Regions from separate parts of the Peribacillus aracenensis genome, predicted to be linked through region 2. Evidence: riboswitches for the same ligand, from Rfam matches in the RefSeq annotation. Region 2 holds a riboswitch; the other holds the start of a gene.

Evidence for each region. A riboswitch is a leader RNA that binds a small molecule or an ion and turns the genes downstream of it on or off. The one in region 2 is predicted to bind S-adenosylmethionine.
Region 1: linked by a shared signal. The riboswitch ahead of N0M92_RS14280 (bifunctional homocysteine S-methyltransferase/methylenetetrahydrofolate reductase) and the one ahead of mtnW (2,3-diketo-5-methylthiopentyl-1-phosphate enolase) in region 2 are both predicted to bind S-adenosylmethionine.

Annotation. Positions count from the first base shown of each region.
Region 1 covers NZ_JANZMJ010000013.1:14,820-23,087, forward strand. The annotation lists gene ligD (DNA ligase D) at 1-923, opposite strand, end outside; gene ku (non-homologous end joining protein Ku) at 1,076-1,918, shown strand; gene N0M92_RS14275 (MOSC domain-containing protein) at 2,425-3,075, shown strand; SAM riboswitch class I at 3,187-3,285, shown strand; gene N0M92_RS14280 (bifunctional homocysteine S-methyltransferase/methylenetetrahydrofolate reductase) at 3,390-5,237, shown strand; gene metH (methionine synthase) at 5,230-8,268, shown strand, end outside.
Region 2 covers NZ_JANZMJ010000033.1:679-7,928, reverse strand. The annotation lists gene N0M92_RS23495 (carbon-nitrogen family hydrolase) at 1-682, opposite strand, end outside; gene N0M92_RS23490 (pyridoxal phosphate-dependent aminotransferase) at 782-1,954, shown strand; SAM riboswitch class I at 2,088-2,239, shown strand; gene mtnW (2,3-diketo-5-methylthiopentyl-1-phosphate enolase) at 2,345-3,577, shown strand; gene N0M92_RS23480 (2-hydroxy-3-keto-5-methylthiopentenyl-1-phosphate phosphatase) at 3,583-4,242, shown strand; gene N0M92_RS23475 (methylthioribulose 1-phosphate dehydratase) at 4,239-4,868, shown strand; gene N0M92_RS23470 (cupin domain-containing protein) at 4,893-5,426, shown strand; gene N0M92_RS23465 (CobW family GTP-binding protein) at 5,864-6,790, shown strand; gene N0M92_RS23460 (DUF2188 domain-containing protein) at 6,857-7,024, shown strand; gene N0M92_RS23455 (DNA alkylation repair protein) at 7,061-7,250, opposite strand, start outside.

The sequences.
Region 1 (8,268 bases), on a different contig from region 2:
CAGGTACATTCTTCGGGAGCCGTTTGTAAAAGCCATTGTGAAAACTGAGGCTCACGCAATTCATTCTCCTCATACACGTGTAAGAATTGGACTTCGATGCAAATGGATGGATGGATATAAAAAAATTGTATGTCCTCGTCTGATGCATTTTGCTTGATCAGTTCATATAATATCCTTTTATCTTGAGGACTCAGTCCATTTTTAACACTTCCGATTTTGGTTACGGCACCTTCTTTGAAAACTGCGAGGGAAACGTAACCATTTTCTTTGTGCAATGCTGTAATGAAACAAGAAACGGTCTTCCAATTTTTCACCTTGATCCATGAGGCAGTACGTTTCCCTTCCTGCCAAGTCCCACGAATTTCCTTGGCGACAACCCCTTCGCCATCTAATAGGGTGACCTTATTCAAGGCATTATCCAATACGTCAAAACTCTCTATTAATTGTATCAAAGCCTTATCGTTGGGATCAGGAGGCATAGGAAAGCCAAGATTTGCCCCCATATTCAACATCAATTCCCTTCTTTCTTCCATGGGTTTAGCTGCTACGTTTTTTCCGCTGATGCTAAGCAGGTCAAACGCTATGAACCGGCATGGGGAAAAACGGGCCTTTTCTGAAATTAAGGATTGTTTCCCAAGGCGTCCCCGCCACTGTATTTGAAAAAAGTCGGCTTTCGCCTGATTGGTAAGCCAGACCAATTCGCCATCAATCCGAAGCGGGAGATATTCTTCCAGGTGCAGATTTTTGATGTAAGCAATGATTTCCGGGAATTGTGGTGATAATTCCTTTTCGTTCCGACTCGAAATGCTAATGGTATCGGAGTCTATCGTTAATATAGCCCTAAAGCCGTCATATTTGACTTCATAACGCCAATCCTTGGAATTGGGGGCTTCAGGGTAATAGGTAGGCAGCATCGGTTTCATTTTTTGTATTTACCTCCGCAAATAATTGATTAACATTATTTTGCCAAAAAAACGAAGTGTTAGAGTTGGCAATTGTTTTTTCGGTTTTTTTTGAACAAAGGGGAATAATAAAATTGTTCTTCTCTTTAAAAATAAGTTATGAGGTGACGAATATGCATACGATGTGGAAGGGGAGCATATCATTCGGTTTGGTGAACATTCCGATCAAACTTCATGCTGCAACGGAGGATAAGGATATTTCTTTGAGGACGTTGCATAAGGAATGTCATTCACCGATTAAATACGAAAAGGTTTGCCCGGTATGCCAGAAAGAAGTGGGGAAGGATGATATAGTCCGCGCTTTTGAGTATACAAAGGGAAAGTTTGTTGTATTGGAAGACAATGAACTAGAACAACTGAAAAAACAAAACGAAGAAAAAGCCGTGGAAATCGTGGATTTTGTTAAAATTGAAGAAATAGATCCCATTTATTTTAACCGGAGTTATTACATGTCTCCTAATGACGGAGGGATAAAAGCTTATTCCCTTTTGAGACAGGCCCTTAAGGAATCGAATAAGGTAGGGTTAGCGAAAATTATCATTCGCTCTAAAGAACAAATGGCGGTAATCCGAGTCGTTGATAATACCTTAGTGATGGAAACGATTCATTATCCGGATGAAGTTCGCCCCACAGCGGATGTTCCGAATATTCCTGCCACCGATACCATTGTAAAAAAAGAAATCGATACTGCTGTATTATTGATAGATCAATTAACGACTACTTTCGATCCGACAAAATACACCGATGACTATCGAACCGCGTTACTTGAATTGATTGAATCAAAGAAAGCAGGACAGACGACGATTCCAGCCAAAACAAAAGAACCAATTTCCAACAATGTAACCGATTTAATGGAGGCATTACAGGCATCCATTGACCGTACGAAACATGATGAAACGGAAATGAAAAAGACGACCCGAAAGAAAGTGGCACCGAAAAAAAAGAAACAAGCTTAAACAGGAAGCTGAGCGGAAGACACATGATGTCGCTCGGCTTTCTGCTTGTTTTAGCAAGGTAATTTGCTTTCTAAATGGTAAGGAAAGTGAATTAATAGGGGGGAGATTTACATAGTAAGGAAAGTGCAAATATGTAAGTGGATCACGATGTAAGAACCAGAATGGAATTAAAATAAAATGGTGGCTGGAAATGAAGGCAAAAAAATTCGCTCCCTAAAGAGCGACAATGAGGAATTCAATCGTGAAAATCAACATATAGGCGAACGGTTGTAGTTTTCGACTATATATTGTGTTCATATTCTACCATATTTAATTCTGAAATAGCAACAAAATTACTGAAACAAACCTATGAATTTTTCTGGAAATCAATGATATTTCCCCCATTTAACAGCTCATGAGGCTTTTGCATTTTCATATTCTTATAAAATACTACAGAATAAAATGGACTTTTAGTATAATTTATACATACAGGATGATATAAATTAAATATGAATGGAAGATGCAAAATGGAAAATGGAAAAATCAAAGCACTTCATGCCGGGAAGCCGAAACAAGAAATTTTTTCAAATATCGAAATCTATTCAGCAATGGATAAACAAGAACAGGATAATGTGACAGTGACTAAATCAGGTATAATTGGTGATGGGGTTGGTAATGTAAAGTTCCATGGAGGTCCTGATCGCGTTTTGTGCTTTTACCCCTTTGAGCATTATTCAATATGGAATGAAAAATTCTCTAAAAAACTGGAAATCCCTGCATTCGGTGAAAATTTAACCGTAGCGGGGATGAGGGAAGAAACAACATATATTGGCGATATTTATCAAATAGGCGAAGTGATTGTTCAAATTAACCAGGGGAGGATACCTTGTTCGACCATTTCCCATTTCAATCAAGAACCTAAGTTTTTGGAACTCGTGCTGAAAACGAGTTTCACTGGTTATTTTGCAAGAGTACTTCAAGAAGGAACGATAAATAAACAAAACGATATTGTGCTGATAGATCGTTTGCAGGAAAAAATTTCAGTTCATTATGCAGCAGAGGTACTCCTTCATAAACGAGATGGGCTGGAAGGAGCAAAGGCTTTACTTACACTAGACTCGTTAGCGGAAGACTGGAAACAAAGGATTTTGAAGAGGGTTCAAGCTGCAAAAGGTTGAATGATTTTTGCAAAAGTGAAAAAAATGTCGATCAGGTATTGAAATTGACAGATTATTAATGTAAATTAAATATAATCAAATTTTGAAATCTTATGAAAATTATATAAATGGATCTTATCGAGAGAGGTGGAGGGACTGGCCCGAAGAAACCTCAGCAACCAGCTTAGGCAAAGGTGCTAAATCCAGCAAGCAGAGCTTGATAGATGAGGAGAATGTTTCAAAAAACCTTCTTCTTTGAGAAGGTTTTTTTTCCTTTTCTCTCATACTCATAGAATACGACAAAAACAGGATTGTTTTTGAGAGAGGGTGTAATGATGAATTTTCGTAAAGACGTGAAAGAAAGAATACTGGTTGGGGAAGGGGCAATGGGGACCTTATTGTATTCGAATGGCATCGATCAATGTTATGAGGAATTAAACTGTACGAACCCAGATCAAATAGAGTCCATCCACCGTGCCTATCTGGAAGCCGGTGCAGATATCCTTCAATCGAATACATACGGAGCCAATTTCAACAAATTGAAACGGTATGGAATTGAAGATGAAGTAAGCAGAATCAATCGCCAGGGAGTCATTCTTGCTAAAAAAGCGGCAAAAGGAAAGGCATACGTCTTCGGTACCATAGGGGCACAGCGGAGCATCAGGAAATCGGATTTAAGCATGGAAGAGATAAAACGGGGTTTTCGTGAACAGCTATACAGTCTTTTGATGGAAGACCCTGATGGGATTCTCTTGGAAACATTTTATGACCTGGAAGAACTGGAAACCGTCCTGCAAATCGTTAAATATGAAACTGGACTGCCGATCATAGCAAATGTTTCGATGCATGAACTGGGAAATCTTCAAAATGGAATCCATTTAAATGAAGCTTTTCAAAAACTTGAGCAACTGGGTGCCGATGTTGTTGGGGTGAATTGCCGTCTCGGTCCACATCATATGATTCGGGCCTTGGAAGAAGTGAGTTTGCCAAAGCAAGCATCAATTGCCATATACCCAAATGCCAGCCTCCCGGATTATGTGGATGGAAGGCTCGTCTATAAAGCTGTGCCTGAATACTTCGGTTCAAGTGCCCTAGAACTTCGTGAGCAGGGTGCCGCAATCATAGGAGGGTGCTGTGGAACGACTCCGCTGCATATTCAAGCTGTAAAGAATGCGATTGGAAGTTTGGCTCCTGTGAAAGAGAAATTTACGAAATCCCGTGAAATAGAAATAATTGAAGTGAATGATAGAGAATTGGAACGTCCCCTGTTCGAAAAGGCCAAAACAGAAAGGACGATTCTAGTTGAACTTGATCCTCCGAAAAAGTTAGGTATAGAGAGCTTCATGACTGGTGCCGAGGTTTTGAAAAAAGCAGGGGTCGATTCCATTACATTAGCGGATAATTCGCTTGCCTCACCAAGGATATCGAATGATGCACTGGCTAATTTACTGAAAAACCAATTGAATATAGAGCCGATGGTGCATATAACATGCCGTGATCGAAATTTGATCGGACTGCAGTCACATTTAATGGGTCTGCAGACGGTGGGTCTGAACGAAATATTGATCATCACCGGAGACCCTTCAAAAATTGGGGACTTCCCGGGCGCCACTTCGGTTTATGATTTATCTTCCTTTGACCTAATAAGTATGGTCAAACAATTTAATGAAGGTCTTTCCTATTCGGGTCAAAGTTTGGGCCAACGGGCGAATTTCAAAATTGCTGCAGCATTTAATCCCAATGTGAAATATCTGGATAAAGCGGTACTGAGAATGGAAAAGAAGATTGCCTGCGGTGCCCAATCCTTCTTGACACAGCCAATCTATTCCGTGGAGCAGATCGAAGAAGTATATGAAGCCACAAAACATTTAGAAACCCCGATCTTCATCGGTATCATGCCCTTGACAAGCACCAGGAACGCCGAATTCATCCATAATGAAATCCCAGGCATCAAATTGCCTGATAATGTTAGAAGAGTCATGGCGTTAGCGGGGGATGACCCTGTAAAGTCGAGGATTGAAGGAGTGAATATCGCGCGAGAGCTAGTGGATGCGGCAAGGGAAAAATTCAAGGGCATATATTTAATCACTCCGTTCCTTCGCTATGAAATGACGGCGGAACTTACGAAATATATTAGAAAAGTCGATAGTAAACATACATCAGAGGTGGCAGTACATGAATAAAAAAGCGATTCAAGATCAGTTAAATTCTAAAATACTCCTTCTTGACGGGGCGATGGGAACCATGCTTCAAGCGGAGAATTTGACGGCAGGGGATTTTGGAGGGGAACAATTCGAGGGCTGCAATGAATATTTATCATTGACGCAACCGGAAATCATCCAATCCATTCATGAAAAATATTTAGCAGCGGGTGCAGACATCATTGAAACAAATACCTTCGGAGCGACCAGCATCGTACTGGAGGAATACCAAATAAGCACTATCGCTTACAAGCTAAATAAGATTTCAGCTGAGCTTGCCGTTAAAGCTTGTGAAAAGTACTCCAATGATGAATGGCCAAGGTATGTAGCTGGCTCGATGGGTCCAACTACAAAAACGCTTTCCGTAACGGGAGGAACGACTTTTGATATTTTAACCGATTCCTATGCAGAACAGGCACTCGGTCTCTTGGATGGCGGGGTAGACTTGTTATTGGTGGAAACCTGTCAGGATATGCTTAATGTCAAGGCTGCCTTTTCCGGAATCAAAGCAGCATTCGCTAAAACAGGAAAAGATGTGCCTGTCATCATATCAGGGACAATCGAGCCGATGGGCACTACACTTGCTGGCCAGTCCATAGAAGCTTTTTATTTATCGGTTGAACATATGAAGCCCGTTGCGGTCGGCCTTAATTGTGCAACAGGGCCGGAATTCATGATAGACCATATCAGGACACTTGCAGATATATCAAATAGCGCCATTAGCTGTTATCCGAATGCCGGGCTCCCTGATGAAGAAGGCCACTATCATGAGTCACCTACTTCACTGGCAGAGAAAATGAAGCAATTTGCCGAAAAGGGATGGATCAATATCATTGGCGGATGTTGTGGTACGACACCAGAACATATTAAAGAACTTTCCAGGGTCCTCGAAGGCATGAAACCCCGTACAATTACGGAAACAGCCCATGGTCATGCCGTATCGGGCATAGAGCCGCTAATTTATGATGATTCAATGCGGCCTTTATTCGTAGGTGAAAGAACGAATGTTATCGGTTCCCGAAAATTCAAGGAACTGATACGCGGAAAGCATTATGAGCCAGCTGCCGAAATTGCACGATCCCAGGTAAAAAAAGGGGCCCATGTCATTGATATCTGTCTTGCTGATCCAGATGGGGATGAGCTTGGCGATATGAAGGAATTTGTGGAAGAGGTCGTCAAAAAAGTGAAAGTCCCATTGGTCATCGATACTACGGATGAAGCCGTGCTTGAACAAGCATTAAAACATTCACAAGGAAAATCGATCATTAATTCCATAAACCTTGAAGATGGTGAAGAGCGCTTTGAAAAAATAGTGCCATTAGTCCATCAATATGGTGCTGCCGTTGTCGTAGGAACCATCGATGAAACTGGGATGGCAGTTGATGCTGAACGGAAATTGGAAGTGGCTACACGGTCTGTGAATTTGCTCGTTAATAAGTACGGTCTGAACAAAAGTGACATCATTTTTGATCCGCTTGTATTTCCTGTAGGTACAGGGGATGAACAATATATTGGATCTGCATTGGAAACGGTGAATGGAATAAAGGCGATTAAAGAAAAGTTTCCGGAATGCCTAACGATACTTGGCATTTCTAACGTTTCATTCGGTCTGCCAGCGAGGGGAAGAGAAATATTAAATGCAGTTTTCCTCTACCATTGTACAAAGGCGGGTCTCGATTATGCTATCGTGAATACAGAAAAACTTGAACGTTTCGCTCTGATACCGGAAGAGGAAGTGAAATTGGCTGAGGCACTGCTATTTGAGACTTCAACTGAAACTTTAGCGATTTTTACCGAGTTTTATCGCGGGAAAAAAGCGGAGAAGAAGGATAATGGTGTGATCCTGCCATTGGATGAACGTTTAGGTAACTATATTATCGAGGGAACGAAAGAAGGATTGGTTGAGGATTTAAATGAAGCGATTGAGCGCGGTGACACCCCATTGGAAATCATCAATGGACCATTGATGGATGGCATGAGTGAGGTGGGGAGATTGTTTAATGACAACCAACTTATTGTCGCAGAGGTGCTTCAGAGTGCTGAAGCGATGAAGGCGGCTGTATCTCACCTTGAACCACTAATGGAAAACTCTGAAGATAGTGCTAAGAAAGGGAAAATCCTTTTAGCGACCGTCAAGGGAGATGTGCATGATATCGGGAAAAACCTAGTGGATATCATCCTATCCAATAATGGCTATGAAGTCATTGATTTGGGAATAAAGGTCGCACCGCAACAAATCATAGAAGAGGTTCGAAAACATGAGCCAACCATCATTGGCCTATCAGGGTTACTTGTCAAATCTGCACAGCAAATGGTTTTAACAGCACAGGATTTAAGGCAAGCGGGAATAGACACCCCAATTTTAGTGGGAGGGGCAGCATTATCCCGTAAATTCACCGATTTTAAAATATCACCTGAATATGAAGGACCGGTTTTATATTCCAAAGATGCGATGGATGGTTTGGCTGTAACGAATATTTTACATGACTCTGACAAAAAAGTGGTGTACTTGGAAGAGTTAGTCGAGAAACGGGAAAGAGCGAAAGCGAATGCCGCCATTGCTGCCACGATGGAAAAACCTGTTCGGAAGCAGTCTACAGCTGCCCCTTTAAGCGATGCTCCTGTTCAAATCCCGCATGACATCAAGCGTCACGTCCTGAAAAACTATCCATTGGATGTCATCCAGCCGTATATTAATAGGCAAATGCTGATTGGACATCATTTGGGGTTAAAAGGTAAAGTGTCCGAATTGCTTAAGCAAGGGAATGAAAAAGCAGTGCAACTCAATGAACTCGTTGATGAATTGATTGAATTTCTTAAGACGGAACCGGATTACGGTTTGAATGCAGTTTATCAATTTTTCCCTGCTCAAAGCGAAGGAGATAAGCTATTGGTATACAACCCGGAGAACCATAACGAGGTTTTGGAAACTTTCGACTTCCCCCGGCAAGATACGAATCCGCATCTTTGTTTAGCGGACTTCGCGAAACCAATCTCCTCCGGGCAAATGGAT
Region 2 (7,250 bases):
CTCCGGCTTCACTAATGAGATTCCCCCATGGATCAATAATCAAGGAATGACCAGCAAATGTATTATTGACATCCGAACCTGAACGATTAACGGCTACAACATAGGCTTGGTTCTCGATGGCACGGCTAATCAATAAGGCTCTCCAGTGATCGAGTCTCGGCTTTGGCCATTCCGCCGTTACGAATAGAACTTCGGCGCCTTGAGCGGTATGGGCACGCTGCCATTCAGGGAAACGGATGTCATAACAAATGAATCCAGCACATATTTTTTCATCAAGAGTAAATAAACCATCTTTTTCTCCTGGCTGCAGGAAATGATGTTCATCCATTAACTGAAATAAGTGAAGCTTATCATATTCTTTAATGAGATTCCCATGTTTATCGATGATGATCATCGTGTTATAGATTCCCTTGCTTGTCTTTTTCGCGATGGAACCGCCTATGATGTGAATCTGGTGTTTTTGTGCCTGTGTTTTTAAAAATTCAATCGTTTTTTCTGCCTCCTGATCAGCAATCTCATTTAACCTGGTCAAGTCGTATCCTGTTGTCCAAAGCTCCGGTAAAATGACGATATCGGGTTCTGACCGTGTTGCTTTTTCCAACCATTGTTCTGCAACCTGAAAATTGATATCCGGTTGACCAAAGGCTATATCCATTTGAATACAAGCTATTTTCCATTTCATCGATTAAAACCTCCACATGTAAAAAATGCTTTACAAGACTATGATAAACATATATCATTTGTGACTAGAATTTCAAGAAATTTCAGAGAAGGTGTATAAATGTTGCAATTCGAAAAATCCGGCCAGCTTCAGGACCTGCCCAAGCAGTTTTTTGCTTCACTAGTCGCAAAAGTCAATGCAATCACGGAGCAAGGACATGATGTCATTAATTTAGGCCAGGGAAACCCTGATCAGCCGACGCCAGAACATATCGTGAAAAGTTTGCAGTCGGCTGCTGAAAAAACGATTAATCATAAATATTCGCCATTCCGGGGACATCAATATTTGAAAGATGCTGCCGCCGTCTTTTATGAACGAGAATACGGTGTCAAGCTGGATCCGAATAGCGAAGTGGCGATTCTCTTCGGGGGGAAGGCAGGTCTTGTCGAACTGCCGCAGTGTTTATTGAATCCAGGTGATACAATCCTTGTTCCAGATCCCGGCTATCCCGATTATCTTTCCGGAGTTGTTTTAGCCCGGGCAAAGACCGAACTCATGCCTCTGACAGAAGAAAATGATTTTCTTCCGAAATATGATGACATACATAAAGAAGTACTTGATAAAGCCAAAATGATGTTCTTGAACTATCCGAATAATCCCACAGGTGCTTCTGCAACTGATAGTTTCTTTGATGAAACCGTCTCCTTCGCAAAAGAGCATTCCATTTGTGTGGTCCACGATTTCGCTTATGGCGCGATCGGATTCGACGGAAAAAAACCGATAAGCTTTCTCCAATCGGAGGGAGCGAAGGATGTAGGAATAGAAATATACACACTATCGAAAACATACAATATGGCAGGATGGAGAGTAGGCTTCGCAGTGGGGAATAAGAGTGTAATAGAAGCTCTTGAACTATTACAAGACCATCTTTATGTGAGTCTTTTCCCGGCGATACAAGAAGCTGCGGCAAGTGCTTTGCTTGATTCGCAGAGCTGTGTAGAGCAGTTAGTGCAGATGTACGAAGGTCGAAGGAATGTTTTCATTGAGGGATTGAGGGCAATCGGCTGGGATGTCAAAGCGCCTGCGGCATCGTTTTTTGCCTGGCTCAAGGTACCTAAAGGTTTTACGTCAGAGAGTTTTGCAGACTATTTATTAGCGCATGCCCACGTAGCTGTTGCCGCAGGGAATGGATTCGGTGAATTTGGCGAAGGTTACGTCAGGGTAGGGCTGCTGACCTCGGAAGAACGGCTTGAAGAGGCTGTGGAACGAATACGTACATTAAACTTATTTTAACGATGGATTGAGGTATCCGACTTATTCACCGTTAAAATAGTTAAAACTTATTGACAAAGTAGGGATTACCTGTCAGAATACAAAATAAATTCTTAATCTTTCGATACTTGAATGCAATTTATATATCAGCGTTTTCTTATTTTGAGCAGGTGGAGGGACTAGCCCTATGAAGCCCAGCAACCGACCGTAATTCCATTGTAAAATGGGGCGGAATTCTTCGCCGGATTTCCTGAAATCCACAAGGCACGGTGCTAATTCTTGCAGCCAATGGCTGGGAGATAAGAAGATGGCTTTTTAAAGCCTCTTCTTTATGAAGGGGCTTTTGCCATTTTGAGACCATTTCAGTTTAATGACATCGAGAGTTTACTAACGTGTTATAGGAGTGATCAGATGAGCGAGATAGTCGCTACTTATTTAATTCATGACTTCACTGGAAATCATGAGAAAAAAGCAGAGAGCATTGCCCTAGGTTTGACTGTCGGGACATGGACGGACCTGCCACATTTAGTCCAGAAACAACTGGAAAAACATAAGGGGCGCGTTGTATCGGTGACACCACTTTTGGAAGAAGAGAGGGCAAACAGCTACTTTAATCGTAAAGTATACCGTTCGCTTATTAAAATTGCCTATCCGGCAGGGAATTTTTCCCTTGATTTACCTGCAATCCTCACGACTGTCTTCGGCAAACTTTCATTGGACGGAGAAATAAAACTCATAGACCTGGATTTTGTCGGTGATATTCAAAACGCTTTTCCCGGACCGCAATTTGGCATTGGAGGCATAAGGGAAAAGATTGGCGTATTTAACCGTCCTCTGGTGATGAGCATCTTTAAAGGTGTATTAGGAAGAGACCTGGCATTCCATAATGAGCAACTGAGGCAACAAGCATTAGGGGGCGTCGACCTAGTTAAAGATGATGAGATCCTCTTCGACCAGGAACTGACTCCATTTTTCGATAGAATAAAAACGGGAAAAAGAATATTGAATGAAGTCCATGAAACCACTGGCCACCGTACTTTATATGCTGTCAATCTATCAGGGAAAACATTTGAATTACTGGATAAGGCAGAGCAGGCGGCTGAAGCAGGGGCAGATGCTTTATTGTTCAACGTTCATACATATGGTTTGGATGTATTGCAGGCCTTGAGTGAACATGATCGTATCAAGTTGCCGATCATGGCGCACCCCGCCTATAGCGGGGCATTGGCAGCTTCATCATTTTACGGGATCGGCTATCCATTATTACTTGGTAAATTAGTAAGGTTATCAGGTGCGGATTTATCTTTGTTCCCATCCCCTTATGGAAATGTCGCACTGGAAAAAAAGGAGACCTTGGCGATTGCTGAAGCTCTGACAAAGGATGAACTTTCATGGAAAAAAGCCTTCCCTGTTCCTTCTGCAGGCATTCATCCGGGCATGGTTCCGGACCTGATCAAGGATTTTGGGCTCGATAGCGTGATTAATGCTGGAGGGGGAGTTCACGGGCACCCCGACGGAGCAGAAGGCGGGGCCAAGGCTTTCCGTTCTGCTGTGGAAGCCGTTCTAGCAGGAAAGGATCTATCTGAAGCGGCTGCTGAGGAAGAAACGCTAAAAAAAGCTCTTGTGTTATGGGGAGGCCTATAAGAATAATGAAACCGATCATCTTTTGTGACTTTGACGGAACGATCACCAACACGGATAATATCATTTCCATCATGAAAAAATTTGCTCCTCCGGAATGGGAAGCGTTGAAAGACGATGTCCTTCAGCAAAAAATCAGTATATCTTCAGGAGTTGGGGAGATGTTTTCACTGCTTGATAGTGGCTTGAAGGATGATATCATCCAATATGTAAGAAATACGGCCGGCATTCGTCCTGGGTTTTATGAATTCGTTGAGTATACGAAACAAGCCAACATCCCTTTATATATAGTAAGCGGGGGAATGGATTTTTTCATTGCACCGCTTTTAAATGATATCTTGCCAACAGAGTCCGTTTATTGCAACCATGCATTTTTTGATAAGGAAAAGATTTATATTGAGTGGCCGCATGATTGTGATGATCAATGTAATAATGATTGCGGTTGCTGCAAGCCATCCATTATGAGGGAAATAGCGGGTGCGGAAAGTTTTAAATTCGTTATTGGAGATTCAGTAACGGATTTTGAAGCGGCCAAACAGGCCGATTTTGTCATAGCCCGTGACATACTGCTTGAAAAATGCGAAAGGGAAGGAATTCCACATCAAGGATTTGAAACATTTTTTGATGTAATTGACATTTTAAAGCGGCAGGAGGCGGTTAAAGCGTGAACAATCATTCTAAAGAATGGCGGGAGTTGGCAGATATTAAAGCTGAACTGGCCGAAAGGGATTGGTTTATGGGAACGAGCGGGAACTTGTCCATCCGCGAGCCCAAAAGCGCTTTCTTCTATATTACGGCAAGCGGTAAGGATAAAAGGAAGCAAACGGATTCGGACTTTTTACTGGTGGATTTAAAAGGAAAACCAGTTGAAGAAACGAACCTAAGACCATCGGCCGAAACTTTACTTCATACAGTCATTTACCGGAAAACCAATGCGAACTGTGTACTCCATGTCCATACTGTTGAAAATAATGTGATATCAGAATTGTACGGAGATGAAGGCCAGGTTTCCTTCCGTAACCATGAAATCATTAAAGCGACCGATCGATGGGAGGAGGATTCGGAGCTTCGGATTCCAATCATATATAATCACGCTGACATTCCGTTGTTATCTGATAAGTTTAAGCTACATGTCGAAGCAGACTCTGGCGCCGTGCTGATTCGCAATCATGGCATTACGGTTTGGGGTAAAAGCGGACTCGAAGCAAAAAGAATACTTGAAGCTTGCGAATTTTTATTTCAATACCAACTATTGCTTAATCAACAAAAGGCGTTTGCAGTTTCTTTAAGATAAACACTCATAGAGGAGGAATGAATGATGGCGACGATCAGATTCCATGAAACAAACGAGGTTCTTGAAAACGGTGAACAGGTAAAAGGATTTTTAGAAACACAAGGGGTTATTTATGAACAATGGGACATTTCTAAATTACCGGCCCATCTTGTGGAAAAATACGATCTAACAGATGCTGACAAGGAGGAAATCCTTGTAACATTCCAATCAGAGATAGCGGAAATCTCTGAAAGAAGAGGTTATAAAGCGCATGATATCATCACATTATCAGATGCAAATCCGAACTTGGATCAAATGCTTGAAAACTTTAAGCAGGAACATCACCATGAAGATGATGAAGTGCGTTTCATAGCAGGTGGTACTAGTATCTTCGCCATAGAAGGCAATGATAAACAGTGGTTTGATGTACGTCTTAATCCAGGAGATCTTATTAGTGTACCAGAATCAACAAGACATTATTTCACACTCGCAGAAGATCGGAAAACTGTTGCTGTCCGTATTTTCGTTACAGCGGCAGGATGGGTGCCGATTTACGAAAAAGACGAAGTTCAAGCATAATCATTGTTGCAAAACCAGCTTACGGGCTGGTTTCTGTTTGCAGACAAAAGGGAAGACGGAAAGGTCTCACCTAACCTTGATTTTTTAAAAAAACATGATTAATCCTTTATGGTTTTTCTATTTTTCAGGAAAGAAATCTCGCAAGATTGAAGAAATTTGCGACACTCCAGCCGAATAGCTGGCTAGCCGAGATTCCACAGATGCTTGCGCCGATGAGGCCTGTCAGACAGTCGGCGGAAAGAGAGCGGATTTCTGAAATCGACTGGACGTTTTTAAATAAAAAACTACAGTCGAACTCGCTTTTCTTCGAATTTGTCTATGTTTGAAACCAGCTTACGGGCTGTTTTTTTTATGTCGATCCGGCAAGTGCTTTAGTAAGATAAGTATGATAAAATTTAATGGAATCGAATTTACCCGGATCATAGGAGCAGATAAGAATGAAAACAACCGAAGTGTACATATTGGGCGGCTTTCTCGGCAGCGGGAAAACGACGCTTCTTCGAAATATTTTAAAACAGGAAAGTGAAGCGGGTAGAAAAGTGGCCGTGCTGTTAAATGAGCTCGGCAGTGTATCGGTTGACAGCGGACTCATTGGTGATGGAGTGCCTCTTAAGGAGCTGTTTGACGGGTGCATTTGCTGCACAATTCAAGATAAACTGGAGGTTCAGCTTCATGAATTGCTAACGGAAAATGAACTGGATGCGGTTTATATTGAAACGACGGGCGCAGCTCATCCAGTTGAAGTATTGGATGGCATCATGTCGCCGATCTTCGCCAAAAGGCTGGAGTATAAAGGGATTATCACTGTCGTCGATTTATTAAGGTGGCGCGATCGGGAGGAACTGTCTCCACAGCTTCGGCAGTTGCTTGCCGAGCAAATCCACCATGCCGATTTCATATTATTGAATAAAGTGGATTTGGTAAGTGAGATGGATGCCGCACAGCTGATATATACGATACAAGCGCTGAATCCGGATGCTGTATGTTTATTGACGGAGTATGCAGCCGTATCCTTGGCATCATTGCAGCAAATGCAAAGAAAACGGCATAATGGCCATCAAAAGCTTGATGTACAGGACCATTTGCATTTAACTGCAGTCGTTCATACATTCGAAGGTGCCGTGGCACAAACCGACTTTGAAGAGTGGCTTAGGGCTCTGCCGGAAACGGTCTATCGGATGAAAGGATACATTTCCTTTACACATTCACAATACCCCCATTTATTCCAATACTCATACGGAATGCCAATGTATATGAATGAAATGATGAAAATGCCATTGAATATCGTCATGATCGGGGAAAAGTTGGATAAGGAAATGTTGATCGGTCAGTTGAAAGCTTTGGAATTGAAAGCTGCCCGATAAAAGTTTACCGCCCATTAAAGAAGGGAAACATAAAAAGGAGACATTCTTATCAAGGAGGCGGTTTTAGTGCCATGGAATAAGGACGATTACCCAAACTCGATGAAGAATCTAGATAAAGATGTAAGGGAAAAGGCTATAGAAATCGCCAATGCATTATTGGATGAAGGATATGAGGATGGAAAAGCCATTCCAATCGCCATAGACCGAGCTAAGATGTCGGTAGGAAAAGATTGAAAAAATGGTCAGACCCACAAATGGGTCTGACCATTTTTATTGTTGCATTCCAAAGGCGGCAAATGTCTTTTCGTCTTCTATCAATCCGCAAGCAGCACATTGAACCCGAACTTCAGGACCATTATAGGCTAGATGGAATGGCTGAAGGTCATCGTTCGAATATTGTTCAATGATCTCACCTGACTGCGGATCCTTTTTAATGGGGGTTGCTACTTGCTGAATGAGA